DNA from 3 places in the Streptomyces sp. YKOK-I1 genome. Region 1 is predicted to be linked to each of the others. Evidence: riboswitches for the same ligand, from Rfam matches in the RefSeq annotation. Region 1 holds a riboswitch; each other region holds the start of a gene.
What was found. Region 1 has a riboswitch for cyclic di-AMP ahead of ACYQ8Q_RS38280 (M23 family metallopeptidase). Riboswitches for the same ligand answer to the same signal wherever they lie in the genome.

Region 2: linked by a shared signal. The riboswitch ahead of ACYQ8Q_RS27205 (transglycosylase SLT domain-containing protein) and the one ahead of ACYQ8Q_RS38280 (M23 family metallopeptidase) in region 1 are both predicted to bind cyclic di-AMP.
Region 3: linked by a shared signal. The riboswitch ahead of ACYQ8Q_RS19195 (transglycosylase family protein) and the one ahead of ACYQ8Q_RS38280 (M23 family metallopeptidase) in region 1 are both predicted to bind cyclic di-AMP.

The regions. Positions count from the first base shown of each region.
Region 1 is NZ_BAAGDR010000001.1:8,590,621-8,600,195, reverse strand. It holds gene ACYQ8Q_RS38310 (MBL fold metallo-hydrolase) at 1-399, opposite strand, end outside; gene ACYQ8Q_RS38305 (Glu/Leu/Phe/Val dehydrogenase dimerization domain-containing protein) at 528-1,709, shown strand; gene ACYQ8Q_RS38300 (TetR/AcrR family transcriptional regulator) at 1,778-2,410, shown strand; gene ACYQ8Q_RS38295 (SGNH/GDSL hydrolase family protein) at 2,441-3,226, opposite strand; gene ACYQ8Q_RS38290 (DUF6250 domain-containing protein) at 3,353-4,081, opposite strand; gene ACYQ8Q_RS38285 (rhamnogalacturonan lyase family protein) at 4,065-5,978, opposite strand; gene ACYQ8Q_RS38280 (M23 family metallopeptidase) at 6,160-7,131, opposite strand; cyclic di-AMP (ydaO/yuaA leader) riboswitch at 7,136-7,294, opposite strand; gene ACYQ8Q_RS38275 (alpha-galactosidase) at 7,599-9,575, opposite strand, start outside.
Region 2 is NZ_BAAGDR010000001.1:6,122,581-6,132,155, forward strand. It holds partial or broken gene ACYQ8Q_RS27185 (HEAT repeat domain-containing protein) at 1-253, opposite strand, end outside; gene ACYQ8Q_RS27190 (M56 family metallopeptidase) at 496-1,434, opposite strand; gene fahA (fumarylacetoacetase) at 1,634-2,845, opposite strand; gene ACYQ8Q_RS27200 (HAD family hydrolase) at 3,128-3,952, shown strand; gene ACYQ8Q_RS27205 (transglycosylase SLT domain-containing protein) at 4,007-4,477, opposite strand; cyclic di-AMP (ydaO/yuaA leader) riboswitch at 4,481-4,679, opposite strand; gene ACYQ8Q_RS27210 (polyprenyl synthetase family protein) at 5,116-6,126, shown strand; gene ACYQ8Q_RS27215 (LolA family protein) at 6,387-7,676, shown strand; gene ACYQ8Q_RS27220 (ABC transporter ATP-binding protein) at 7,777-8,715, shown strand; gene ACYQ8Q_RS27225 (ABC transporter permease) at 8,702-9,575, shown strand, end outside.
Region 3 is NZ_BAAGDR010000001.1:4,408,241-4,417,815, reverse strand. It holds gene ACYQ8Q_RS19210 (nucleoside triphosphate pyrophosphohydrolase) at 1-855, shown strand, start outside; gene ACYQ8Q_RS19205 (cytochrome P450 family protein) at 852-2,165, shown strand; gene ACYQ8Q_RS19200 (transglycosylase family protein) at 2,360-3,337, shown strand; cyclic di-AMP (ydaO/yuaA leader) riboswitch at 3,546-3,715, shown strand; gene ACYQ8Q_RS19195 (transglycosylase family protein) at 3,719-4,432, shown strand; gene eno (phosphopyruvate hydratase) at 4,764-6,059, shown strand; gene ACYQ8Q_RS19185 (FtsB family cell division protein) at 6,195-6,671, shown strand; gene ACYQ8Q_RS19180 (DUF501 domain-containing protein) at 6,698-7,216, shown strand; gene ACYQ8Q_RS19175 (Ppx/GppA phosphatase family protein) at 7,310-8,269, shown strand; gene ACYQ8Q_RS19170 (NAD(P)/FAD-dependent oxidoreductase) at 8,704-9,575, shown strand, end outside.

The DNA.
Region 1 (9,575 bases):
TCCGACGAAGGAGAACGGGGAGCAGCGCTCGCCCCAGACGGGATCGAACAGCACCCGGTGCCCGTCGATCTCGGCGAGGACGCTGGAATGGCCCATCCAGGTCACTCTGAGCCCCGTGGCGGGCGGCTCGGCGAGGTCGGCGAGGGTCGTGGGGTGCACCGGGACCGTGCCGGAGGGGGCGCGGCGGGGCCGCTGCTCCTTGTCGAAGTAGACCTTGGCGAAGTCCAGCGCCGAAGCCGAGGGACGGATCCGGGTGGAGCCGCCGGGGTTCTGGAAGACCCCGTCCTTGAAGTGGGGGGATCTGCGGATGCGCGCCATGCGCTCACCGCTCGGGTCCGCGCCGAAGCCCTCGGGCTGCAGTGCGCGGAGCCCGGAGCTCAGGGAACGGAAACCGGACACGGTACCTCCAGGTGGGGTCGCTGAGGCATTCCATTATGGTCGCCCCCTCCGACAGCGCGTTGACAGCCCGTGCCCAGCCTCCCGATACTGACCCACTGTTCAGTAGTGACCCGGTCCGAGGAGTCCCCATGCCCGCCGCCCCCCATTTGTCCCTCACCTGGACGGACGAGGTCACCGGCCGCCGCGGCCATCTGGTGGTCGACCGGCTGGTGCGCGGGGTGTGCAGCGGCGGTCTGCGGATGCGGGAGGGCTGCACGCTGGAGGAGGTGACGGGCCTCGCGCGCGGGATGAGCCTGAAGGAGGCGCTGCACTACGACCCCGAGGCGCGGTACGTCCCCCTGGGCGGCGCCAAGGGCGGCATCGACTGCGATCCCCGGGACCCGGAGGCGTACGGCCTGCTGGTCCGCTATCTGCGGGCGGTACGGCCGTACGTGGAGAGCTGCTGGACCACCGGCGAGGACCTGGGGCTGAGCCAGGACCTGGTGGACCGGGCGGCCGCCGAGGCGGGGCTGGTCTCCTCCGTGCAGGCCGTGTACCCGCTGCTCGACGACGAGACGGCGGCCCGCGCGCGGCTAGCGGACGCCTTCGCGGTCGAGGTGGACGGCATCGGGCTGGACGAGCTGGTCGGCGGCTGCGGGGTCGCCGAGTCGGTGCTCACCGCCCTGGACCGGGCCGGGGTGCCGTACGCGGGGACCCGGGTCGCGCTCCAGGGGCTCGGCACCATGGGCGGTGCCACGGCGCGCTTCCTCACGCGCGCGGGGCTGACGGTCGTGGCGGTCGCCGACGTCAAGGGCACGATCGTCAACCCGGACGGGCTGGACGTGGAGGCGCTGCTCTTCGCGCGCGACGCCCATGGCACGGTGGACCGTTCGGTGCTGCGGCCCGGCGACCGCGAACTGCCGGGTGACGCCTGGCTGTCGGCCGAGGCGGAGGTGCTGGTGCCGGCGGCGGTGTCGTACGCGATCGGCGCCTCGGAGCAGGGGCGGATCAGGGCCCGCTGGATCGCCGAGGCGGCCAACATGCCGGTCGTGCCGGAGGCGGAGGCCTCGCTCCACGCGCGCGGGGTGACGGTACTGCCGGACGTGGTGGTCAACTCCGGGACGAACGCCTGGTGGTGGTGGACGCTGTTCGGGGACGTCGGCGCGGACGCGGACGAGGCGTTCGCGTACACCCGCCGGTCGATGCGCGCGCTGGCGGAGCTGGTCCTGGCGCGTGCCGAGGCGGACGGGACGACCCCGCGGGCCGCCGCACACGCGGTCGCGGCGGAACGGCTGCCGGTGATCACGGAGCGGTTCGGCAGCCATCGCTGAGGGCGTCGGCGCAGGTCGAGCGGGCTCTGCGGATCGGTGCCACGCGAGGCCCTGTGTAGGGTGACGGCGTGGCGAGGGTCCGGTTGAGCGTGGCCGAGCGGCGTGAGGAGCTGCTGCGGGCCGCCATCGAGCAGATCGAGGCGCGGGGCGTGGCGGCCGTGAGGATCGCCGACGTGGCCGCGGCGCTCGGCGTGAGCAACGCGCTGGTCCTCTATCACTTCTCGACCAAGGAGAAGCTGGTCGCCGCCGCCTTCGCACACGCCGCCGAGGACGACCTGACGCATCTGCGCAAGCTGCTCGGCCGCCGCACGACCGCGCTGCGCCGGCTGCGGGCCGCCGTGCGCTGGTACGCGCCCACCGGGCAGGCCAAGGGCTGGCGGCTGTGGATCGAGGGCTGGGCGGTGTCCCTGCGCGAGCCCGCGCTGCGGGAGGTCGCCCGTGACCTCGACCGCGCCTGGAAGGCCGCGCTGGCCGAGGTGATCGCCGAGGGGGTGACGGCGGGCGAGTTCACCTGCCCCGACCCCGCCGCCACGGCCCTGCGCCTGACGGCCCTCCTGGACGGTCTGGCCGTACAGCTGACGTCGTACGGCGGCACGGTGTCCCGGGCGAGGGCGCAGGAGTGGGTGGAGGAGGCGCTCGCACGGGAGCTGGGCACCCCGGTGGAGCGGGCGCGGGCGGCCGCCGAGGACGAGCCCCTCTGAGACCCCCCGGCGCCCCCTCCCCACCTCTCTTCACACCACCGAGGCGATCCGGTTCCTGATGTCCTCCGGCGACAACGCGCCCTTCGCCGTCACATGGTCCCCGGACGACTCGCCCCGCAGCCGCCGTCCGATCCACGGCACGAGGTACTCCCGCGCCCAGTGCACGTCGTCGCGCCGTACCTCCAGCGTCCCGCGCGGCGGCAGCGGCGGCCACGTCTGCTCGGGGTCGGCCGGCACCTGGAGTCCGAGCGCCTGCCCGGCCCGCAGCGCCACGCGCGTGTGCCCCTCGAGGGACAGGTGCAGCCGGTCGCCGTCCCAGGCCCGGCGGTCCTGTACGGACTTCAGGGACCACAGGTCGAGCACCGGGCAGCCGTACCGGTCGGCGACGGCCCGCACATGTCCGTTGTAGGTGGCGATCTTCCCGCGCAGGTGCTTGAGCACGGGCACGCCCCGGGTGTCGAAGCCGGTGGTCACCAGGACGGTGCCGGCGACGGCGGTCAGTGAGGCGATCGCGCGCTCGAAGCGCTCGGCCACCTCGTCGGGGTCGGTGCCGGGACGGATGATGTCGTTGCCACCCGCACAGAAGGAGACCAGGTCCGGCGCGAGCTCGACGGCCCGCGGCAGCTGGTCCTCCATGATCTGGTCGAGCAGTTTCCCGCGCACCGCCAGGTTGGTGTACGCGAAGTCGCCCTCGGGGCGCCGGTCCGCGAGGAGTACCGCGAACCGGTCGGCCCAGCCGACGAACGCCCCGTCGGGACCGGGGTCGCCGACGCCCTCGGTGAAGCTGTCCCCCACCGCCACGTACGACCCGATCACTGATCTGCTGTCATTCTTCGAATCGTCTGCCACAGCGGTTCATGATTCCCCTTCGAATGTGACCTACGCGACCGTAGGCAGGGGTTGACGGGCGGTGAGATAAGCCACTCCTCAAGACTGCGTCAATCAGGGAATAAGCGACCACGCCCGGAAGTTGCGGATGCGGAAATGGCTCCAGGTGGTGCGGAACGCGAAGTGCCCCCGGGTGTACGGCTCCGGGTCCGTGTAGTCGAAGACGAGCCGTCCGTTGTTCCACCAGCGCTGGGTGGAGCCGTCGGACACGATCCGGACGTGGTGCGGCTCGTTCGCCACCAGCAGCGGCTCGGTGTAGTCGTAGACCAGCGACCGTACGCCCGCCTCGCCGACGTAGCGGCGCAGCCGGGTGGTGGTGTTGGTGTTGGCGCCGTAGCCGACGTAGTACGTCTTCAGGTAGTCGTACTCGGCGAGGGCGCCGCCGCGCGGGGTGGCGAAGAGGTCGTCCGGGGAGCGGACGTCGAGGGCGTTCCAGAAGGTGTCGAGGTCGGAGACACGGTCGTTGACGCCGCCCGCCGAGACGGGCGTGGCGACGTACTCGAGGACGTACGGCCCTTCGAGCGGCCGCTTGAACCAGAGCGTCGCCCCGGCGGGCACGTCGACCTCCAGGACGCCGCCCGCGGCCGTGACGTTCCCGCCCCGCTCCAGTTCCACGGCCCACTGTCCGAGGCCGTGCCGGAAGTCGTCGCGGGCGAGCGGCCGGCGGTGGCGGAACCCCGTGGCCCGACCGGTGGCATGGGCGGCGGCCGTCGTCGTCGGACCGAGGGCCGCCAGGGCGGCGCCCGCCGCCAGTGCTCCGAATGCTCTACGCGTGGTCGTCACGTCGGTCGGCTCCTTGGGTCGTGGTGAGGGCGGGGCGGGGGATCCGGCGGGTCTCGGTGCCGAGGTAGTAGTCGGTGTACGTCGACTGGAGATAGCCGCGGACGGTCCAGCCGAGGCGGTACGCGGGGTTCTGGGCGAGGGTGTAGATCCGCGTGCCGGTCGGCTCGGTCGTGGTGTACAGGCGCAGGGCGCCGTGGTCGGCGGTCTCGGCGAGGATCTCCTCGCGCCAGTCGCCGATCAGGTCGCCGTAGAAGGGGGTCGCGTTGCGGGCGCCGGAGACGACTCCGGCCGGGTCGAAGAGGACGGCGCTGGTCTCCGTCGCCGGGTCCCACTTCTCGACGTGGGTGAGGTCGAGCAGTTCCGACGCCTTGTCACCGTCCCACCAGATACGGAAGTTGACGCTGGGCGTGGTCGTGGAGACCTTGCCGTCCCGGACGTTGAAGACTCCCGCGCCGGGGCGGGTGACGTCGGCCGTGGACGTCCAGTACTCGTAGCCGCGGTGGCCGGGGTCGATGTCGGCGGCGTTGCCCCGGCCGACGTCGAGGTCGGCGTCGCTCGCGGGGTTCGCCGGGTGGACACCGGTCACCAGACGCTCGCCGGTGTCGGCGTCGTAGTAGTACCAGGGGAAGTGCGAGACGATGCCGAGTTCCGACTGCTGGATGGCGAAGCCCTCCAGGCCTGGCCGGTCGGGGTCGAGGTCGGCGATGTCGAAGCGGTCGCCGTGGATGGCCCCGTCGACGACATGGCGCAGGGTGCCGTCGCTGTCGACGACGTAGTTGCCGTCGGCGATCTCGTCCTTGCCGTCCTGGTCGACGTCCACGGTGCGGATCTGGTGGAAGCTGGTCGCGCCGCTCGCCGGGTCCACGACGTACTTCCAACGGCGGGTCAGATCCGTGCCGTTGTAGTCCCAGGTCTGGAACAGCACCCGGAAGGATCCCCGTCTGGCGCCGACGCGGGTCACCAACTTGGTGACCAGGCTGGGGTGTTCGCCGTCGAGGTAGGCGATGCCGAAGTGCCCGCCGGAGGGGCCGTCGGCGACGAAGTCGTCCGGTACGGGCTGCCGGGTCCGCTCGGCGCCGGTCGCGCCGTCGATCACCGACACGAACTGCCGCGCGGGCGAGGCGGCGGTGACCTGCGAGCCGTCGGCGAAGGTGGTCCCGGCGGCGGTGTGCACCAGCACCTCCGCCCGGCCGTCGCCGTCGAGGTCGTAGACCGTGACGTTGTCGTCGTTGCGGTAGCCGCCGATCGCCGTCGAGCCGCTGATCGCGGCGGGCGCCGGGTCGTTCGCGCCGTTCCCGCCGGCCTGGGTGTAGGAGCCGGGGCCGAGGTCGACCCGCCACAGCCGTTCGCCGGTGAGGCTGTACGCCTCCAGCAGATCGGACCGGTCGCGGGTCTGCGCGAGACGGCTCACGACGAGTTCGTACCGCCCGTCCCCGTCGAGGTCGCCGGGCCAGGCGTGCTGCACGGTGTAGCCGTCGGCGACGGCGAGCGGGATCTCGGCGTAGCCGCCGGCGAGGACCAGGGCGGGCGAGGAGGCCCGCCGCTCCCGGCCGTCGACGACCGCGCGCACGGTGTACGTCCCCGTGCCCGGCGAGGTGTCCCGGTAGGTCGTCGACCGCCGGAGCGGTGTGCGGTTCAGCCGGCGGCCGTTCTTGTACACGTCGAAGGCGATCGCGTCGCCGTGGCGGGCGTACTCCGTCCCCAGCAGGCGCCAGCTGAGGAAGGTGCTCCGCCCGTCCTCGGCCGGTACGGCGACCAGCCCGCGGTCGAGGTTCTCCACGCTCCGGCGCGGGGGGCCGTCGTCGGCCGCCTGTCCCGCGGGGGCACAGAGGAGGCCGGCCAGCAGCTGGGCGGCGGTGACGGCGACGGTTCTTCGTAGAAAGCGCTTGCCCTTCATGGGGATCACTGTGTCCCCACCCTGACCCGGCTGTCGATGGGGCGAAAAGGGATGCCACGAGACCGCAATACGACGATCATGAACACGCAAAGTGAAGGCCGGACCCGGGGCTCGGGTCCGGCCTTCGCCTGCGTGTCAGGCGTGCGCGTCAGGCGCGATCGGCGATCGGCGTCGGCGGGGGTCAGCCGACGGCGACGCCGTGGGAGCGGAGATAGGCGACGGGGTCCACGTCGGATCCGTAGTTCGGCGTGGTGCGGATCTCGAAGTGCAGGTGCGGGCCGGTCACATTGCCGGTGGCGCCGGAGAGACCGATCTGCTGGCCCGCGGTCACCGTCTGACCGGCCGAGACCGAGAGCTGCGACAGGTGGGCGTACTGGGCGTAGTAGCCGTCGTTGAGCTTGATGACGACCTGGTTGCCGTACGCGCCGCCCCAGCCGGCGGAGACGACCGTGCCCGCGGCTATGGCCTTGAGGGAGGTGCCGGTCGGGACGACGAAGTCGACACCGGTGTGGTAGCCGCTGGACCACATGCTGCCGGCCACGCGGTAGCCCGTTCCGACGGTCGCGCCGGACACCGGCAGGGTGTAGCCGCTGGAGGTGCTCGTGCCGCTCCCGGTGTCCTGGGCGGCCGTGTTCGAGGAGGACGACGACGTCGAGGACTTCGCGTCGGAGGACTTCGCGGAGGACGACGACTGCGAGGACTGCGACGACTTCGACGAGGAGGAACCGGACGAACCGGACGACGACTTGGTGCTCGCCGCCTTCTTGCCGATCGACAGCTCGAGGCCGGGGTGGATCAGCGACGGATTGCCGCCGACGGCCTCACGGTTGTCCGCGTACAGCTTCTGCCAGCCACCGCTGACCTTCTGCTCGTCGGCGATCTTGGCGAGGTAGTCGCCGGCCCGCACGGTGTAGGTCCGCGTACTGGAGGCGGCGGACTTCCGCGACACCGGAGCGGCCTGTACGGCGCTTTCCGCGACCGACGTCGAAATGGCCTGGGCGGCCGACCGGGAAACCGAGTCGGCGGTGGCCGCGTGGGCGCCGGTGGCCCCCATGAGCGGGAGGGCGAGTGCGGCCCCGCCGGTTCCGGCGACGGCGATGGAGCGGGTGAAGCGCTGGGTCTTCGGGCGGCGGTGCTTACCCTTCGCGGGCATGGCGAATTCCTCTCCGGCGCCTGCGAGGTGAGCTGTCGGGTGCGGACTGGAGATGCCCGGCCGCGACGGGTCGCGGCTTTACCCCAAGCCTGTTCCGGAGACCGGAGCAGGCGGTTCTGCCTGTGGGTCCCCCGCTCCTGCCGTGCACGGGTGAGTGTGCGGATTCCGGGCGGCGGCAGGATTCGGCGTCCGTCCGGATTGGTGTGGAACGTAAGCGACCAAGACGCACAGGAACAAGCAGTGGTTGCCCTGTTCACGCCTTTCTCTTGATCCGCTGTGCGAATTCCCAGTGACGCTCCGTGCAACAGACACGGGGAATTTCGGCTAACACCCTGGAAAAGCACTCTGATTACGTGAACATGACGGGCGACACAGGGTCACGGATATGACCCTGCTCACGTAATACCCCTCCAGGATCCCTTATTCCAGAGCGACTTGGAACGAAGGCTTCAATTCGGACAGAACTCTCAGATGCGACGCAGACGGATAACCGTCGCATCGAGGTCGCCGCGCAGCCCGGTCCGCAGCCCGTGGTGCAACAGCACCGCACCCCGGTGAACTTCGCCCGTTTCGCGGCATTCGTACGACGCCGCCGGGTCCAGGCCGCGCAGGCGCAGCACCGGGACCGGCTCGCCGTAGCGCTGGGCCTGGAGCCAGGCGAGGACGACGGTCTCGTCGCCGCGGACGTACTGGACGGCGCTCAGCCCGCCGGCCGGAGGGCGCAGCCGGTACTGGTCGCCGCGCTGGACGAGGGGCCGGATCTCCTTGTAGAGGTCCACCCAGCGGCGGGCCTCGGCGAGCTCCTCCTCGGTCCACTCGGAGAGGTCGCCGCCGACCCCGAGCACCCCGGCCATGGCGCTGACGAACCGGAAGCGCAGCGAGCTGATCCGGCCGTTGAGCTGGGTGTTGGGGCTGTCGGTGACCCAGGCGGCCATCACGCGCGCGGGGTGGATCTGGCTGAAGCCGTGCTGGATGTCGAGCCGGTCGAGCGGGTCGGTGTTGTCGGAGGTCCACACCTGGTCGGTGCGGGCCAGGATGCCGAGGTCGATCCGTCCGCCGCCGCCCGAGCAGGACTCGAAGGCCACCCCCGGGTGGGCCGCCCGCAGCCGGTCCAGCAGGGCGTAGAGGGCGCGCACGTGGTCCACCCACAGGCGCTGCGGGTAGGGGTCGTCCGGCCAGCCGGCGTCGGTGAAGCAGCGGTTGAAGTCCCACTTGACGTAGTCGATGGGGGCGCTGGACAGCAGACCGTCGAGCCGCTCCCAGAGGTACTCCTGGACATCCTCGCGCGCCAGGTTCAGCATGAGCTGATTGCGGAACTCCGTCCGCTTTCGTCCCGGTTGGAACTGGACCCAGTCCGGGTGCGCCCGGTACAGATCGCTGTCCGGGTTGACCATCTCGGGCTCGACCCAGATGCCGAACTGCATGTCGAGGGCGTGCACGTAGTCGGCGAGGGGCTTGAGGCCCTTCGGGAAGCGGTCCGGGTTGGGCCACCAGTCGCCGAGGCCGGCGTGGTCGCCGGTGCGGGCGCCGAACCAGCCGTCGTCGACGACGAACAGCTCGACGCCGATCGCCGCGGCCCGCCGGGCGAGGGTGGCCTGCTGCTCCTCGGAGATGTCGAAGAAGGTGGCCTCCCAGGAGTTGAACAGCACCGGCCGGTCCCGCTCGGCGTCCGGGATCACATGGGCGCGCTGGTAGGCGTGCCAGGCGCGGCTGGCCCCGCCGAAGCCCGCGTCGCTCCACAGACCGGCGAACAGCGGCGTGGTGAAGGACTCCTCCGCAGCCAGCCGCAGCAGACCGGAGTCGTCGTACCCGGCGCCGCCGGTGATCTGCACGCGCGCGTCCGGGAGTTGGGCGACGGCGATACGCCAGGAACCGGACCAGCCGAGGGCGCAGCCGTAGACCTCGCCGCGTTCCTCGGTCGCGTCGGTGTCGAGGGCGACCCAGGGCAGGTACTGGTGACCGGTGTGGCCACGCCGGCTGCCGATGATCTTCTCGCCGTAGGTCAGCGGGGCCTGCACCAGCCGGGACTCGGCGGCCCAGCGGCCGTGCAGATGCGACAGCCGCCAGTCGTCGCGCTCGGGCAGGGTCCAGGTGGCGGAGTCGGCGCGCAGCAGCTCCAGCGGCTCCTCGCCGTCGTTGCGCAGGGCCGTCCAGCGCTCCACGACGTCGCCGCGCATCCGGTAGTGCAGGGTGATCACCAGGGCGCCGTCCCGGAACCGCAGCCGCAGCTCGGCGCCCGGGTCGTCGGGGTCCTGGATCTCGTACGACTCGAAGGTCCACTCGGTGCCGCGGCGCCCGGTGCCGGTGCGCACGGACAGGGCGGGGCGGACGAACCGGGGGCCGCCCTCCACCGGGTACTCCTCACGCCCGTCCAGCGCGGCCTCGAAGGACGCGCGGCCCTGGAAGGGCACGGCCGCGAGGGCCTCGGCGTCGGCGAGCGCGAT
Region 2 (9,575 bases), 2.5 Mb from region 1:
GAGTGGCGGTGCCGGGTGAGGGCCAGGACGGCGGCCTTGCGCACGTCGGCGTTCGGGTCGGCAAGGGCCTTGGCGAGCGGGGGCACCGCGGCCTCCGGTCCGGCCGCGGACAGGGCCGTCGCGGCACCGGACCGCACCGCACCTGCCAGGCCGGGGCGGCCAGCGCGGCCACGGCGCGGGCGGTGAGCGGTGCCGGGCAGCCGACAGCGCCCAGCGTGCCGTAGGCGGCGCCGCGCACCAGGACGTCCGGGTCCCGGTGAGCCGGTCCAGGGTGGTGCCCAGCAGGCGGGAGGCGTCGTCGGCCGCCCGTGCCAAGGGCGCCACGGCATCGATGAGGGAGCGTGCCCGTCGGGCGGCGACGGTGGTCGCGCCTGGTCCGGCGTGGTCGCGGATGCGGTCGTGGGGCGGCATGGACGGACCGTGTCCATCCGGTATGGCGTGCTGACCTGGGGTTTCTTTGGATGGGCGGCAAGATCTGCCACTCCCGGGCCGGTGTCACGCCAGGGCGTTGAGGCCCGGTGCGAAGGCGATCAGCAGGGGGAGCAGAGGCACCAGCCCGGCCACCGCCGTCGTCAGCGCCCGGTGTCTGCGGCCCAGCCGGGGCGGCGGCTCCAGCAGACGGTCGACGCGCTCGCCGAGGAGACGGTGGCTGGAGGCGCAGGACAGGACGCCCCGGTGCTGGTTCAGCTCGATCAGTGCCAGGGCGGTGGTCAGGTGACCGCAGCGACGGGAGGCGGTGTCGTCGGCGGCGAGTTCGACCAGGCGATGGGTCTGGTCGCAGAAATGAGAGAAGAGCGGAATGCGGGGGAATCCGGTGGCCAGGGCGGTCGAGAGGTGCAGCAGCCAGTCGTGGTGGGCGCGGGCGTGGTCGCGCTCATGGGTCAGGACGGCGTCCAGCTGGTGGGAGGTGAGGCGGTGCAGGGCCCCGGTGGTGACGATCAGCTGGGGCGGGTTGCCGGGCATCCACCAGGCGTCGGGGTACTCGTCCTCCAGCACGAGCAGCGGGCCCCGGGCGGACGGCAGGCCCGCGGGCAGCTCGGGGGCGCGTTCCCGCAGATGGGCGCGGGCCTGGCCGCGGCGTCGGCGTGCCTCGACGAGCTCCCGGGCCAGCATCGCGGTGGTCCAGGCCGCCCCGCAGGCCAGCAGCACGGTGAGCGCGGCGGCCCAGGGCGGGGCGGCGGAGAGGTCGTACGCCTCGGTGACCGCGGGCGGCGCGGGCGCGAAGACCTGGGCGCGGACGGTGTGGAAGACGGCGGCGGCACCGAGCACCAGCGCCGTCAGGCAGCACAGCAGCACCGTGGCGACCAGGCACTGCCACACCCACAGCGCCACCACCGGCTCCCGCTCCGGCCACTTGGCCCGGGTCAGCGCACGCGGCACCGGTACGGCGGCCGTCACCGCGACGGCGCTCAGCAGGAGCAGGCAGACACTCATGCCATCGGTCATGCCAGGGGCTCCGGATCCTGGTCGGAGAGGACGGGCGGAGGACGCACAGGGTGCGGCGGGGCCGTGCTCCGGAAGCGGAGGTCCGGCCGGGGGTGCGACAGACGTGCGGCGGGAGCGGCACGAGCACCGCGCCCGCCGCCAGTATGACGGCGGCGACCGTCCGCGTCAGCCTGCTGGAAGCAGGCCGTCATCCCGCCACGATCCGCCCGCTCACCTCCCCGAGCGCCACCCGCAGGCCGCCGGGACCCGGGGCCCACGCCGACAGGGTCACCTCGTCGCCGTCCTCAAGGAAGGTGCGCTTGCCGTCGGGGAGTTCCAGGGCGTCGCGGCCGTTCCAGGTCAGCTCCAGCAGGGAGCCGCGCTGCTCCGGGTCCGGGCCGCTGACCGTGCCCGAGCCGTAGAGGTCGCCGGTGCGCAGGGAGGCGCCGTTCACGGTCATGTGGGCGAGCTGCTGGGCGCCGGTCCAATACATCGAGGCGAAGGGGGGCTCGGACACGACATGGCCGTTGATCGCGATCGAGATGCGCAGGTCGTAGCCGGCGGGTTCGGCGTCGGTGTCGTCCAGGTAGGGCAGCAGCGGGTGGGTGCGGCCGGGCGGCGCCACCCGGGCCTCCTCCAGCGCCTGGAGCGGGGTGATCCAGGCCGACACCGAGGTGGCGAAGGACTTGCCGAGGAAGGGGCCGAGGGGGACGTACTCCCAGGCCTGGACGTCCCGGGCGGACCAGTCGTTGAGCAGGCACAGACCGAACACATGGTCCCGGAAGGAACCCGCGGCCACCGGCGTCCCCATCGCCGACGGCACGCCCACCACGAAGCCGACCTCGGCCTCGATGTCGAGGCGGACGGACGGGCCGAACACCGGGGCGGGATCGGCCGGGCCCTTGCGCTGGCCCGACGGGCGGACGACGTCCGTCCCGGAGACGATCACCGTGCCGGAGCGCCCGTGGTAACCGATCGGCAGATGCTTCCAGTTCGGGGTGAGGGAGTCGGGTGCGTCGGGGCGGAAGATCCGGCCGACGTTCCGGGCGTGGTTCTCGGAGGCGTAGAAGTCGACGTAGTCCGCGACCTCGAACGGCAGATGCAGGGTCACCGAGGACAGGGGGTGCAGGTGCGCTTCGAGGGTGGCGCGGTGCGCGGGGTCGGTGACGGCCGCCGTGAGGGTGCGCCGGACCTCCGACCAGGTGGCGCGGCCCGCCGCCAGCAGGGGGTTGAGGGTCGGCCGGGCGAGCAGGGCGGCGTGCGGCGAGCCGAGCGCACGGGCCGCGGCGCCCGCGTCCAGGACATGGTCGCCGAACCGGACGCCGACGGTCCGCTCCGCCGGGGCGGGGAGCGAGAAGACGCCGTAGGGGAGGTTGTGCGGGCCGAAGGGGTCGCCCTCGGGGACGTCGAAGGGGGGCATCGGGTACTGCCTCTCTTTCGTGCTCACCGTGTCGTGCTCGCGTCCGCTCCGCGGGTGCGGGCGGCCGGGCCACACGTTACGTCGAGCCTCCGGCGAGCGGCACGGGTCGTTGCCCGGCGATGTGTCGGAAAGGCGTCCTTCGGACCCGTGGTCACCCGTGTTCACCCGCGATCGGTGAGTGATCGGTCAACAAAAGAAGGGGAGTTGACAGAAGGGGGCCGGACTCCGTCCTGGTCCGGTGCACGTCGAGTCCGGGGGGTGCGGGATCCGTATTCTCTGATCATGGCCGCACCCACCGCATATGCCGAGCGCACCACGTACTCCCTCGTCGCCACCGACCTGGACGGAACGCTGCTGCGCGGCGACGACACGTTCTCCGACCGGTCGCTGGACGCGCTCGCGCGGGTGACGGCGGCCGGCGCTCGCCATCTGGTGGTGACCGGCCGGCCCGCGCCCCGCGTACGACCGCTCCTGGACCGTCTGCACAGCAGAGGACTCGCGGTGTGCGGTCAGGGCGCGCAGCTGTACGACGCCGGCGGGAACCGTCTGCTGTGGTCGGTCACCCTGGACCGGGAACTCGCGGAGACCGCGCTCGGCAAGATCGAGGCCGAGGTCGGGCAGGTGTACGCGGCCGTCGACCAGGACGGCGTCGACGGGCTCACGCTGATCGAGCCGGGCTATCTGATGCCGCACCCGACCCTGCCCGCCCTGCGCGTGGAGCGCCGCGACGACCTGTGGTGCGAGCCGATCAGCAAGGTGCTGCTGCGCCATCCGACGCTCTCCGACGACGAACTGGCCTCCACGGCCCGCGCGGTGGTCGGCTCGCTCGCCACCGTCACCATGTCCGGGCCGGGCACGGTGGAGCTGCAGCCGTGCGGGATCACCAAGGCGACCGGGCTGGCCCTGGCCGCCGGGCATCTGGGGCTCAGGCCCGAGGACACCATCGCCTTCGGGGACATGCCCAACGACATCCCGATGTTCGACTGGGCCGCCCGCGGGGTCGCGATGGCCAACGCCCATCCGGAGCTGAAGGCGGTGGCCGACGAGGTGACGACGTCGAACGAGGACGACGGCGTGGCCGTCGTCCTCGAACGTCTCTACCGGTAGCCGGTGGCTGGTGGCTGGTGGCCGGTGGCTGGTGGCCGGTAGTCGCGGGTCGGCTCAGTACGCGCCGAACACGTTGTCGATCGAGCCGTACCGCGCGGCCGCGTAGTTGCAGGACGCGGTGATGTTCGCGACCGGGTCGTACGGGTCCCAGGACGTGCCGGAGACGTGGTACGCGTTGAAGGTCGGGTCGATGATCTGCAGCAGCCCCTTGGAGGGGGTGCCGGCGGCCGCGTTGGAGTCCCAGAGGTTGACGGCGGACGGGTTGCCCGAGGACTCCCGGATCACATTGCGGTAGATGCCGTTGTAGGTGCCGGGGATCCCGTGCTGCGCCATGACCTGGAGCGAGGCGCGGATCCAGCCGTCGAGGTTGTTGGCGTAGCCGAGGCTGGTGGCGGTGGCCACGGTCGGCGTGGCCGCGGAGGCGGTGGTCGCGCCGAGGATCGGCAGGGCGAGCACGGTGACGCCGGTGGCGGCGACGGCGAGCGTGCGGGCGAGACGGCGGGCGCGTCGGGGCTGAGCAGGCATGGCGAAGTTCCTCTCCGTCGCCTGCGAGGTGAGCTGTCGGGTTCGGGCGGGAGCTGCCCGGCCGTGCCCTCACGGACACGACTTCACCCCAAGCCGTATCGGTCTGTCCGGAGCATGCCCAAAGGCACGGCCCGGTTCGACCGGTGCGGCGACTTACCTGGTTCCCCCGCTCCTGCCGTGGTGTTCTCGGTGGGTGTCCGGGCGGCGGCAGGATTAGGCGTCCGCCCGACAGGCCGGGAACGTATGCGAGAGCACATGTCCGGAACAAGTGGCGAATTCATGGTTAACCCCTATTGACCTTGATCCGCGGTCTATGAGGTGCTTGATCCTTTGTGGCTGCAAAGCATCAACTCGCCCGTGCGGACCGAGGTGTCGGGGTGGAACGGAGGGGGGCCGGAAGGGGGGCGGTTCGGCTGGGCGAGTGAGGCAACTCACCGGAGTCCACAAGAGGGGTGAATCGGGCAATAAACCCAGATGGCGGCTTAAGGGGTGCCCCTTCTCATAGGGCCTGTCCGGGCTGTAACCGTGGGGGCTGGCGGTGATCGAAACCTGACCGGATACGCTGACTTGAGTGAGCGCAGAGACCTATCGACAAACCGCGTAGCCGCCGATAGACACCAGCAGACAGGAGACTCCTCGTGACCGTCGTCGAGCCGTTTGGGCTGAGCGTGCGGGACCAGGCTCTGGAAGCCGATGTCCAGGCCGGATTGGCGGCTGTCGAGGAAGGCTTGCTCGAGGCCACCAAGAGCGAGGTCCCGTTCATCACGGAGGCGGCCCAGCATCTGCTGCGGGCCGGCGGGAAGCGGTTCCGGCCGCTGCTCGTGATGCTCGCCGCGCGCTTCGGCGACCCGTACGCGCCGGGGGTCGTCCCCTCAGCGGTCGTCGTGGAGCTCACCCATCTGGCGACCCTGTACCACGACGACGTGATGGACGAGGCCGCGGTGCGGCGCGGTGTGCCCAGCGCGAACGCCCGCTGGGGCAACTCGCTCGCCGTCCTCACCGGCGACTTCCTCTTCGCGCGCGCCTCGCACATCCTGGCCGACCTCGGCCCGGAGGCGGTGCGGGTGCAGGCGGAGGCGTTCGAGCGGCTGGTCACCGGCCAGATCCTGGAGACCGCCGGCCCGGTCGACGGCCGCGACCCGGTCGACCACTACCTCGACGTCCTCGGCGGCAAGACCGGCTCCCTGGTGGCGGTGTCCTGCCGCTTCGGCGCGATGATGTCGGGCGCCGATGAGACGGTGGTGGACGTGCTCACCCAGTACGGGGAGCGGCTCGGGGTCGCCTTCCAGCTCGCCGACGACGTCCTGGACATCGCCTCCGACTCCCACGAGTCGGGCAAGACCCCGGGCACCGACCTGCGCGAGGGCGTCCCCACCCTGCCGGTGCTGCGGCTGCGCGAGCGGGCGGCCCAGCAGGCGCTGCCCGAGGACCTCGCGCTGTGCGAGCTCCTCGACTCCGACCTGAGTGACGACGCCAGGCTCGCCGAGGCGGTCGCGGCCCTGCGCGCCCACCCGGCGCTGGAGCAGGCCCGCCGCGACACCGTGCGCTACGCGGAGGAGGCCCGCGCCGCCCTGGCCCCCCTCACGGAGTGCGATGCGAAGGCGGCCCTCATGGCGCTCTGCGACGCCGTCGTCCACCGCGCCGGCTGACGCCCCCGGACATCCCCGAAAGCCCTGCGCGCTCGTCGTCCCCGACCCCTAAGGGGAGAAGGGCCCCGGCGTCCCTCGTGTCATACCCCAGGTGTACGCGGAGTTGAGTCCGTGGGGTGACGCCTCCTCATGTGGGATTTGGTCAGATGGGAACCACGGAGAACACCACTCCTCACCGATTCGGGTGAGAATGGCGGCACGGGGCGGGGACGCTCTCCGTGAGATGACCAGCCGCCGCCGACGACGGAGGTAAGGCACACATGGCACCGAACGCAACCGACGACAGCACGACCGCCGGGGAGACGGACGACCTGCGCGTCGGGCGGCGCAAGGCCGTGCGCTACGTCGTCCCGGTCACCGTGATCGGCGTCGCCGCGGCGACGATCGGCCTGGTCCCGGCGCTCGCCGACTCCGGCGACCCCGACCTGCCGAAGATCACCGCCCAGCAGCTCCTCGACAAGATCGCGGCCTCGGACGTGCAGCAGCTGTCCGGCACCGTGAAGATCACCACCGACCTCGGCCTGCCCGACCTCGGCGGCCTGGAGAGCGGTCTGCTCTCCGGCGTCGCGGGCAACGGCGGTGACGGATCGTCGGCCGACCCCTCGGCCAAGCTCACCGAACTCGCCTCCGGCACCCACACGCTGCGGGTGGCCTCCGACGGCCCCGACCGGCAGAAGCTCTCCCTGGTCGAGGACGCCGCCGAGTACAGCGTCATCCACAACGGCAAGGACGTGTGGGGCTACGACAGCGCCACCAACGAGGTCTACCACGCGACCACCGACGAGAGCGCCGGCAAGGGCGCCGAGGAAGCGGAGCCGCCGGCCACCCCCAAGGACCTCACCGAGGACGCCCTCAAGGCGGTCGACGACACCACCTCGGTCACCGTCGACGGCACGGTCCATGTCGCGGGCCGTGACGCCTACAAGCTGCTGATCAAGCCGAAGCAGTCCGGCTCCACGGTCGGCGCGATCAGTGTGGCGGTGGACGCGAAGACCGGGCTGCCGCTCAAGTTCACGCTGACCCCGTCGAGCGGCGGCGCCGCCGTCGTGGACGCCGGCTTCACCCAGGTCACCTTCGCCAAGCCCGCCGCCTCCACCTTCGACTTCACCCCGCCCAAGGGCGCCAAGGTCACCGAGGCCGACGAGGCGGCGAAGGACTCCGGCAAGCCGGGCGCGTCCGGCGAGGACCTGCCCGAGGACCTCCCCAAGGGCCTCGAAGGCCTCGGCGGAGCGGACGGCCGCACCGGCGCCGGCGAGGAGCCCGAGGGCTTCGACGTCCTCGGCAAGGGCTGGACCTCCGTCGCCGTCGTCGAGACCGGCGGCAAGGGCGTCCCCTCCGACTCCGAGCTCAACTCCGAACTCGGCTCCGACGCCGGCGGCGCCCTCAGCGGCTTCCTCGGCTCCTTCGGCGACAAGGTCAGCGGCAAGTTCGGCTCCGGCACCGTCTTCTCCACCCGGCTGATCAACGCCCTGGTCACGGACGACGGCAGGATCTACGTCGGCGCCGTCACCAAGGACGCCCTGGTGAAGGCGGCGGACTCCGCGAAGTAACGCGAAGCAGGAGGCCTCGGAGCCCGCAGACCCGGGGGAAGCGCACGAAGGGGGAGCCCATGGACGAAGGGGGAGCCCATGGATAGGGAAGGGAGAGCCCATGGATGACGAACCCGTCATCCACACCCACGCCCTCACCAAGCGCTACCACGGCGGCCAGCTCGCCGTGGACCGCCTCGACCTCACGGTCCCGGCGGGCAGCGTCTTCGGCTTCCTCGGTCCCAACGGCTCCGGCAAGACCACCACGATCCGCATGCTGATGGGCCTGATCGAACCCACGTCCGGCGCGGCGCGCGTCCTGGGGCGGCCCGTGCCCCGGGCCGCGCGCACCGTGCTGCCCCAGGTCGGCGCACTGATCGAGGGCCCCGCGCTGTACGGCTTCCTCTCGGGCCGGGACAACCTGCTGCGCTACGACGCCGCCGACCCGACCGCCGACCCCCGCACCCGGCGGACCCGTGCCGCCGCGGCGCTGGAGCGGGTCGGGCTGACGGCGGCGGCCGGGAAGAAGGCGAAGGCGTACTCGCTCGGCATGAAACAGCGGCTCGGCCTGGCCGCCGCCCTGCTCCAGCCGCGCCGGCTCCTCGTCCTCGACGAGCCGACCAACGGCCTCGACCCGCAGGGCATGCGGGAGATCCGTTCCCTGGTGCGGGAACTGGCCTCGGACGGCACGACCGTGTTCCTCTCCTCCCACCTCCTCGACGAGATCGAGCAGGTGTGCACCCATGTGGCGGTGATGGCACAGGGCCGGCTGATCACCCAGGGCCCGGTGGCCGAACTGGCGGCGGGTGCGCGCGGCCGGCTGGTGGTGATCACGCCCGACCCCGCGGAGGCGGCGCGGGTGCTGAAGGAGCAGGGCGCGGCGGACGTGACCGCCGAGGAGGACCGAGTCGCCGCCGAGCCCCCGGACCGCGATCTCGCCGAGGTCAACGCCGCGCTGGTGACGGCCGGTGTCCGGGTCCGCGGCTTCACCGTCGAACGTGCCTCCCTGGAGGACGCGTTCGTGGCACTCACGGGGGAGGGCTTCGATGTCGCGGGCTGAGCCGAGGGAGGCGGAACCGGCGGACAAGGAGAGCGCCGAAGGCCCGCGCGAGCCGGAGGCCGGCCCCGTCCGCCGCCCGAGCCCCTGGTGGTCGCTCGGTCTGCTCCGCAGCGAGCTGCTGATCACCTTCCGCCGCTGGCGCACCCTCGCGCTGCTCGGCGTCCTGGCGGCCGTACCGGTGCTGATCGGGATCGCCGTGAAGATGGAGACCGGTGACGGGTCCTCCGGCGGACCGGGGGGACCCGGCGGTGGCGGCGGGGGCGGCGGTCCGGCCTTCATCGCCCAGGTCACCAACAACGGTCTGTTCCTGGTGTTCACCGCGCTGGCCGCGACGCTGCCATTCTTCCTGCCGATGGCCATCGGCGTCATCGCGGGCGACGCGATCGCCGGCGAGTCGAACGCCGGGACCCTGCGCTACCTCCTCGTCGCCCCGGCCGGCCGCACCCGCCTGCTCCTCACCAAGTACGCGACCGTGCTGGCCTTCTGTCTGGTGGCCACCCTCGTGGTCGCGCTCTCGGCGCTGACGGTGGGCGCGCTGCTGTTCCCGCTGGGAGACGTCACCACCATCTCCGGTACGACGATCGGTTTCGCCGACGGACTGGGCCGGGCCCTGCTGATCGCCCTGGTCGTGGCCGCCTCGCTGACCGGCGTGGCCGCGCTCGGTTTGTTCGTCTCCACGCTGACCGGCAGCGGTATCGCCGCGATGGCGACCACCGTCGGTCTGCTGATCACGATCCAGATCCTGGACCAGATCCCCCAGCTCCACGCGATCCAGCCGTATCTCTTCTCCCACTACTGGCTGTCCTTCGCCGACCTGGTCCGCGACCCCGTCTACTGGGACGACCTGGTGAAGAACCTCG
Region 3 (9,575 bases), 4.2 Mb from region 1:
CTGTGCGCCGACGGCGCCCACCCGCAGCTGCCGTATCTGCGCGAGGCGGGGATACGGGTGGAGGAGTCCGCCCCGACCGCCGAGGACCTGCTCACCGCCTGCGCGGGCGGACGCACGGTCGTGGTCGTGGCGACCGGCGAGGGTGAACCGGCCCTGACGGACGGACTGGCCCGGCTGGCCGGCTCCGGCCGGGTCGCGATGCCCGAGCTGGAACTGCTCCCCGCCTCCTACGACCTCCCCGGCGCCCGCCTCCTCGACCTGATCCAGGTCATGGACCGCATCCGCCGCGAGTGCCCCTGGTCCTCCCGGCAGACCCACAAGGGCCTCGCCAAGTACGGCATCGAGGAGGCGTACGAACTCGTCGAGGCCATCGAGGACGGCGACCGCGACGAGCTCCGCGAGGAACTGGGCGACGTCCTCCTCCAGGTCGTCTTCCACGCCCGGATCGCCGAGGAGGACGAGGACGCCCCCTTCTCCATCGACGACGTGGCCGCCACCATCGTCACCAAGCTCATCCACCGCCACCCGCATGTCTTCGGCGACGCCACGGCCACCACCCCGGAGGAGGTCAAGGCGCACTGGCTGCGCACCAAGGCGGTGGAGAAGCAACGGGAGTCCGTCACCGACGGCATCCCCCTCCACCAGCCCGGTCTCGCCCTGGCCGCGAAGCTGTCGTCGAGAGTGCGCTCGGCCGGCCTCGACGTCCCCCTGCCCGCCGCCGCGGGCATCGGCTACGAACTGCTCGCCCTCGCCACCCGGGCTGAGGCGGAGGGCATCGACCCGGAGGAGGCCCTGCGTGCGGCGGCCCGCGTCTACCGGGACACCATCCGCGAGCGGGAGAAGCAGAAGAAGTGACCAGTCGGCCCCACTCCCCGATCGCCGCCGTTCCACCCGCCCCCGAGCTCTTCACCTGGGAGTTCGCCACCGATCCCTACCCGGCCTACGCCTGGCTGCGCGAGCACGCCCCCGTGCACCGGACCCGGCTGCCCAGCGGAGTGGAGGCCTGGCTGGTCACCCGGTACGCCGACGCGAAGCAGGCCCTCGCCGACCAGCGGCTCTCCAAGAACCCCGCGCACCACGACGAGCCCGAGCACGCCAAGGGCAAGACCGGCATTCCGGGCGAGCGCAAGGCCGAGCTGATGACGCATCTGCTGAACATCGACCCGCCGGACCACACCCGGCTGCGGCGGCTGGTCAGCAAGGCGTTCACCCCGCGCCGGGTCGCCGAGTTCGCGCCCCGGGTGCAGGAGCTGACCGACGACCTCATCGACCGGTTCGTCGGCGAGGGCGAGGCCGATCTGATCCATGACTTCGCCTTCCCGCTCCCCATCCACGCGATCTGCGACCTCCTCGGCGTACCCCGCGAGGACCAGGACGACTTCCGGGACTGGGCGGGCATGATGATCCGTCACGGCGGCGGGCCCCGGGGCGGTGTCGCGCGGTCCGTGAAGAAGATGCGCGGCTATCTGCTCGAGCTGATCCACCGCAAGCGCGCGGAACTCCCCGAGCGGCCGGAGCCCGGCGAGGACCTCATCTCCGGTCTCATCCGCGCCTCCGACCACGGCGAGCACCTCACCGAGAACGAGGCCGCCGCGATGGCCTTCATCCTGCTGTTCGCCGGCTTCGAGACGACGGTCAACCTCATCGGCAACGGCACCTACGCCCTGCTCACCCACCCCGGGCAGCGGGACCGGCTCCAGCGGTCCCTGGCGAAGGGAGAGCGCGCCCTCCTGGAGACCGGCGTCGAGGAACTCCTGCGCTACGACGGCCCCGTCGAACTGGCCACCTGGCGCTTCGCCACCGAACCCCTCACCCTCGGCGGGCAGGACATCGCCCCCGGCGACCCCGTCCTCGTCGTCCTCGCCGCCGCCGACCGCGACCCCGCCCGCTTCACCGACCCCGACACCCTCGACCTCTCCCGCCGCGACAACCAGCACCTCGGGTACGGCCACGGCATCCACTACTGCCTGGGCGCCCCCCTCGCCCGGCTGGAGGGCCAGAGCGCCCTCGCCACCCTCCTCACCCGGCTCCCCGACCTCCGGCTCGCGGCGGACCCGGCCGACTTGAGATGGCGCGGTGGGCTCATCATGCGCGGACTGCGCACCCTGCCCGTGGAGTTCACCGCGGTGCGTGGCCGGCCGGTGGCACACAGAGAGCTGACCTGAGGTCAGCCGCAGTGTGACCGTCCGATGCAGCAAAGGTGACCAACCCTCAAGTCTGTGATCTTCACGTGATCTGCGCGGCATTAACTTGTGACAAGTGATCGTCTGCCGATACGTTCGGTCGTCAGCGCGGCGAACTCATGTGCGCTCACGTCGTCCGTCGCGCCGGTCACTGCTGTCCAGAGAAAGGCCCTCGCATGCTCTCCGGGAACGGTCGGCACCGCCGCCCCCGTCAGGCTCCGGCCCTCCTCGTCGCGGCCGGAGTGACCGGCTCCGCCATCGCCATCCCGCTCCTCGCCGCCAGTGGCGCGAGCGCGGCCGACGGCACGGTCTGGGACAAGGTGGCGCAGTGCGAGACCAGCGGGTCCTGGAGCGCCAACAAGGGCGACGGCGAGTACGGCGGCCTGAGCCTGTCCCAGGAGGACTGGGAGGCGTACGGCGGCCTCGACTACGCCACCCGCCCCGATCTGGCCAGCCGCAACCAGCAGATAGCCGTGGCCCAGCAGCTCCTCGCCGAGGAGGGCGTCGGCGCCTGGGGCACCTGCGGGCTGACGTCCGGGCTCACCCAGGTGAACGGCGCGGCGGAGGGCGTGGACACCGGAGTGGCGGACGACGAGTCCGACTCGTCCGTGTCCTCCGGATTGTCCGACCTGTCCAAGGGGTCGTCCGACTCCGGTGACTCCGACGGATCCGGCGACTCGGGCGAGGACGCGTCCACCCCCTCGGCCGATCCGTCCGCTTCGGCCTCGGAGTTCCCTTCGTCCGCTTCCTCCTCTGAGGCGAACGACTCCGGCAAGTCCGACACTTCGGGCGATTCCAAGGATGACGCACAGGGATCCGGCGGCTCGTCCGCGACCACCCCGGAAGCGGACAACTCGGACAATGTGGTCCAGGATGTCGGGACTTGGAGCCTGGTCGACACCAGCTCCCTCGGCTCCGGCCGGCATCGCGGCGCCACCGCCGACGAGGCCGCCGCGGCCGGCACCTCGACCGCCAGTGCCGGCCGGCACGCCGCCTCCACCTACACGGTCCGCGAGGGTGACACCCTCGCCTCCATTGCCGACTCCCTTGGTATCGACGGCGGATGGCGCGCCCTTTACGCCGAGAACAAGGGCCGTATCGGCGCCGATCCGGGCGCCATCATGCCCGGTCAGACCCTCGACACAGCGGTGTAATAGGGGCGGAACGCCCCCAAAAACACCGGGAGTTCACGTCCCACTTCGCGGTGATTGTCCGGTTTGGTGAAAGTGTGGGATGAGTCTCAGAAGTCGTGATCGTCTTTGAAATTCCCGGGATGGGGTGTCTACGGTCAGGACCGCTCGGCAATCCGGGCCCCGGCCGCCGCAACGCCGAATCCTGCCAGTGGCGGCCCGGGAACAGTCGTCGCGTCAAGCGCCGTAGGCAGGAGCGGGGGACCCAAGGTAAGTGCCGGGCCCGGCGGTTGACCGCCGGAACCGGCTCGGGGTGAAGCCGCGCACCGTGAGGTGCGTGGCCGGGCAACTCAACCGGCCCGAACCCGACAGCTCACCTCGCAGGCGTCGGTGAGGGGATGAACCATGCTGTTTTCCGGCAAGGGCAAGCACCGCCGTCCGAACAAGGCCACCCGGGTCGCCGCTCTCGCGGGCGTCACCGGTGTCGCCATCGCCGCCCCGCTGATGGCGGCCGGCAACGCCTCCGCCGCCACCGCCTCCGAGTGGGACGCGGTCGCCCAGTGCGAGTCGGGCGGCAACTGGTCCATCAACACCGGCAACGGTTACTACGGCGGCCTGCAGTTCTCGGCCTCCACCTGGGCCGCGTACGGCGGCACCGCCTACGCCGCGCGCGCCGACCTGGCCAGCAAGGAACAGCAGATCACCATCGCCGAGAAGGTCCTCGCGGGCCAGGGCAAGGGCGCCTGGCCGGTCTGCGGCACCGGCCTGTCCAGCACGCCCTACGGCGGCGGCAGCTCCAGCTCCAGCAGCACCGGCTCCTCGTCGAGCTCCAGCAGCTCCAGCAGCTCGAACGGCTCCACCGCCACCCGCTCCACCGAGCAGCAGACCGCCTCCCGCTCCGCCGAGCGCCCGGCCGCCTCCAAGACGGTCACCACCCCGACCGGCAAGAAGGTCAAGAAGGGTGACGGCGAGTACAAGGTCGTCAAGGGCGACTCCCTCAGCTCGATCGCTGAGAAGCACAAGGTCAAGGGCGGCTGGCAGAAGCTGTTCCAGCTCAACAAGGACATCGTCGAGGACGCGGACCTCATCTACCCGGGTCAGCAGCTGCACCTGAAGTGACACACCCGCTTCCCGGCGGGGCCACAGGCCGCTCACATGAAGGCCCCGCACACTGAAGACCTCGTGAGGGTCCCCCCCGTCCCCACGGGCTCCCCGCTCCGGTGCGCATTCCCCCGTACGCACCGGAGCGGGGTTTTCTTTGCCCAGCTGTTCGCCTCCGCGCCACCCCCTCTTTGTTCCGATGGGGAACAATGTGTACGGTCAGTTTGTCCACGGGGCGGTCGGTCGGCTGCCGCGGGCCCCGGGGCGGATAGGCTCTAGGCGCAAGGCCCACCAAAGGCCGACAAGGCCCCTGTGCCCCGCACAACCAGCGTCACATCCCAAGAAGGAGATGCTCGTGCCGTCCATCGACGTCGTCGTAGCCCGGGAAATCCTGGACTCCCGAGGCAACCCCACGGTCGAGGTCGAGGTCGGCCTCGACGACGGCAGCACGGGTCGTGCCGCCGTTCCGTCCGGCGCCTCCACCGGTGCCTTCGAGGCCATCGAGCTCCGTGACGGCGACCCCAACCGCTACCACGGCAAGGGTGTCGAGAAGGCCGTCCTCGCCGTCATCGAGCAGATCGGCCCGGAGCTCGTCGGCTACGACGCCACCGAGCAGCGTCTGATCGACCAGGCCATGTTCGACCTGGACGCCACCGACAACAAGGGCTCCCTCGGCGCCAACGCCATCCTCGGCGTCTCCCTGGCCGTCGCCCACGCCGCCTCCGAGGCCAGCGACCTGCCGCTCTTCCGCTACCTGGGCGGCCCCAACGCGCACCTGCTGCCGGTGCCGATGATGAACATCCTGAACGGCGGCTCGCACGCCGACTCCAACGTGGACATCCAGGAGTTCATGATCGCCCCGATCGGCGCGGAGTCCTTCTCCGAGGCCCTGCGCTGGGGCACCGAGGTTTACCACACCCTCAAGAAGGTCCTGAAGTCCAAGAGCCTGTCCACCGGCCTCGGCGACGAGGGCGGCTTCGCCCCGAACCTCGGCTCCAACCGCGACGCCCTCGACCTCATCCTCGAGGCCATCAAGGAAGCCGGTTACATCCCGGGCGAGCAGATCGCCCTCGCCCTCGACGTCGCCGCCTCCGAGTTCTACAAGGACGGCAAGTACCTCTTCGAGGGCAAGGACCGCTCCGCCGCCGAGATGACGGAGTACTACGAGGAGCTCGTCGCGGCCTACCCGCTCGTCTCCATCGAGGACCCGCTGTTCGAGGACGACTGGGCCGGCTGGAAGGTCATCACCGACCGCATCGGCGACAAGGTGCAGCTGGTCGGCGACGACCTGTTCGTCACCAACCCCGAGCGCCTCGCCCGCGGCATCGAGGAGGGCACCGCCAACGCCCTGCTGGTCAAGGTGAACCAGATCGGCTCGCTCACCGAGACCCTGGACGCCGTCGAGCTGGCCCAGCGCAACGGCTTCAAGTGCATGATGTCCCACCGCTCCGGCGAGACCGAGGACGTCACCATCGCCGACCTGGCCGTCGCCACCAACTGCGGCCAGATCAAGACCGGCGCCCCGGCCCGCTCCGAGCGCGTCGCCAAGTACAACCAGCTGCTGCGCATCGAGGAGATCCTCGACGACGCCGCGGTGTACGCCGGCCGCTCGGCCTTCCCGCGGTTTCGCTCCGCGAACCAGTAGGCACAGTCGCGGCGGAGTGTCCAAGGGCTGACCCCGCCCGGGTCACGCGACAGCCAGTCGTACGTACGTCCCCGTACTCGGTCCCGTACCGTGTGCGGGGACGTACGCGCGTGTGAAAGGGGAGGCGCGAAGCCGATGGCCGCGAAGGACCGGGACCGTTTCTCCACCGCGACGAGACTGCGGGTGCTCGGCGAGCAGACCGCGGCCCGCGTCTACCGCTCCCAGACCAAGCGCCAGGCCCGCCGCTCCCGGCTGACCGGCCGCGCCGCGCTGCTCGCGCTGGTCCTGTGCACCCTGATCGTGGCGCTCGCCTACCCGATGCGGCAGTACGTCTCGCAGCGCGCGGACATCGCCGATCTGGAGCGCGAGAAGGCCGAGGCCACCCGGCGGGTGGAACAACTGCGCGATCTCAAGGCACGCTGGCAGGACGACGCGTACGCCGAGCAGCAGATCCGGGAGCGGCTGCACTATGTGATGCCGGGGGAGACCGGCTTCATCGTGATCGACCCGGACGCGGTCAAGAAGGCCCGCGCCGCACTCGGGGCGGCCGACCGCCCCTGGTACTCGAACGTCTGGGACGGGGTCGACAAGTCCGACGCCTCCGACCAGTGAACCGACAGAGAGACAGTCCCCGAAGCATGGAAACGCCCCCGCCGACCACCCCGCGCACCGAGCCCACCGACGCCGACGTCGAGGCCTTCAAGCAGCAGCTCGGCCGCCCGCCGCGCGGACTGCGCGCGATCGCGCACCGCTGCCCCTGCGGGCAGCCGGACGTCGTCGAGACGGCGCCCCGGCTGCCCGACGGCACCCCCTTCCCGACGCTGTACTACCTGACGTGCCCCAAGGCGAACTCCGCGATCGGCACGCTCGAGGCCAACGGCGTGATGAAGGAGATGACGGAGCGGCTCCAGAGCGACCCGGAGCTCGCGGCCGCCTACCGCGCCGCCCACGAGGACTACGTCCGGCGCCGGGACGAGATCGAGGAGCTGACGGGCTTTCCGAGCGCGGGCGGCATGCCGGACCGGGTGAAGTGCCTGCACGTGCTCGTGGCGCACTCGCTCGCGGCGGGCCCGGGGGTGAACCCGCTCGGCGACGAGGCGCTCGCGATGCTGCCGCAGTGGTGGGCCAAGGGGACGTGCGTGGTTCCCGCCGAGTGATCCCGCCCCCTGAACGGGCCTCGTCCTCGAACTCCCCCAGAGGGGGGACCCCCACGGGCTGATTCCGCTCACGTACGTCTCGAAAGGCACCCTATGACCCGCGTCGCCGCCATCGACTGCGGTACGAACTCGATCCGTCTCCTCGTCGCCGACTGCGACCCGCTGACCGGTGAACTGGTCGATCTGGACCGCCGTATGACGATCGTCCGCCTCGGGCAGGGCGTCGACCGGACCGGCCGGCTGGCGCCCGAGGCGCTGGAGCGGACCTTCGCCGCGTGCCGGGAGTACGCGGCGGCGATCAAGGAACTGGGCGCGGAGCGGCTGCGGTTCGTCGCCACCTCCGCCTCCCGGGACGCCGAGAACCGCGACGAGTTCGTACGGGGCGTGCTGGACATCCTGGGTGTCGAGCCCGAGGTCATCACGGGCGAGGAGGAGGCCGAGTTCTCTTTCACGGGCGCCACGAAGGAGCTCACGGGCCGAGCGGACCTGACCCGGCCGTATCTGGTGGTGGACATCGGCGGCGGCTCCACGGAGTTCGTGGTCGGCGAGGAGCACGTACGGGCCGCCCGCTCGGTGAACGTCGGCTGTGTGCGGATGACCGAGCGGCACCTGGTCGTGGACGGCGAGGTCACCGACCCGCCGACCGCCGGGCAGATCGCGGCGATGCGGGCCGACATCGAGGCGGCGCTGGACCTCGCCGAGGAGACGGTCCCGCTGCGCGAGGCGCACACCCTGGTGGGCCTCGCGGGCTCCGTGACGACGGTCTCGGCGATCGCGCAGGAGCTGCCCGCGTACGACTCGGCGGCCATCCACCACTCGCGGGTCTCCCATGAGCGGGTCCGGGAGATCACCGAGTGGCTGCTGCACTCCACCCACGCCGAGCGCGCGGCGATCGGCTCGATGCACCCGGGCCGGGTGGACGTGATCGCGGCGGGCGCCCTCGTCCTGCTGTCGATCATGGAACGGATCGGCGCGCGGGAGGTCGTGGTGAGCGAGCACGACATCCTCGACGGCATCGCGTGGTCGGTGGCGGGGGCCCCGGAGACCCCTTGAAGGGCACTCCGCTGAGCAGCTCGAATGACGTATGAGCGTCCCGGAGGGGTGCTCGTGGTGGCCGGAACGGTTCTCCACGACACCCCTGCGGAAAAGTTCGTGAAGTTCTTCACAAGGATTTCGGCCCTGGTGGGTGCCCCATGAGGGCCGGTTGGCCCTTCCGGGGGACCAACACCCGTGTGAACGTGTTCAAAAGAGGCGCGCGCGGACGTTTCGAGGAGGTCGTCCGCGGGTGTGTTTCCGGCCCCTCACCCCACCCCCGGACACCCGGAGAGGCAGCTCACGCGGCATTGACAACGCCTCGCCCTACACGCTGGTTCCCCCTCCGCGCCATGATGTGGATCACGCGGGTCGCGGAGGATAGCACACACCCTCCACAAGCTTGTGAAGGGGCGCACGAGCGGCCCCCCTTGGGCGGGTGGATACTCGATGCCATGAGCACCACGGAGCGTCCCAGGATCCTCGTAGTAGGCGGTGGGTACGTAGGCCTGTACGCAGCTCGGCGCATCCAGAAGAAGATGCGCTACGGCGAGGCGACCGTCACGGTCGTCGACCCCCGGTCGTACATGACCTACCAGCCCTTCCTCCCCGAAACCGCCGCCGGCAACATCTCCCCGCGCCACGTCGTCGTCCCGCTGCGACGCGTGCTGCCCAAGGCGGAGGTCCTCACCGGCCGGGTCACCACCATCGACCAGGACCGCAAGGTCGCCACGATCGCCCCGCTGGTCGGCGAGGCGTACGAGCTGCCCTTCGACTACCTGGTGATCGCGCTCGGCGCGGTCTCCCGCACCTTCCCGATCCCCGGCCTCGCCGAGCAGGGCATCGGTATGAAGGGCGTCGAGGAGGCCATCGGCCTGCGCAACCACGTTCTCGAGCAGCTCGACAAGGCCGACTCCACCACCGACGAGGAGATCCGCCGCAAGGCGCTCACCTTCGTCTTCATCGGCGGCGGCTTCGCCGGCGCGGAGACCATCGGTGAGGTCGAGGACATGGCCCGCGACGCGGCCAAGTACTACAAGACGGTGTCCCGCGAGGACATGCGGTTCATCCTCGTCGACGCCGCCGACAAGATCCTGCCCGAGGTCGGCCCCAAGCTCGGCCAGTACGGCAAGGAGCACCTCGAGGCCCGCGGCGTGGAGATCTACCTCTCCACCTCCATGGACTCCTGCGTCGACGGCCACGTCGTGCTGAAGAACGGCCTCGAGGTCGACTCCAACACGATCGTGTGGACCGCCGGCGTCAAGCCGAACCCGGTCCTGGCCCGCTACGGCCTCCCGCTCGGCCCCCGCGGTCACGTCGACACCGC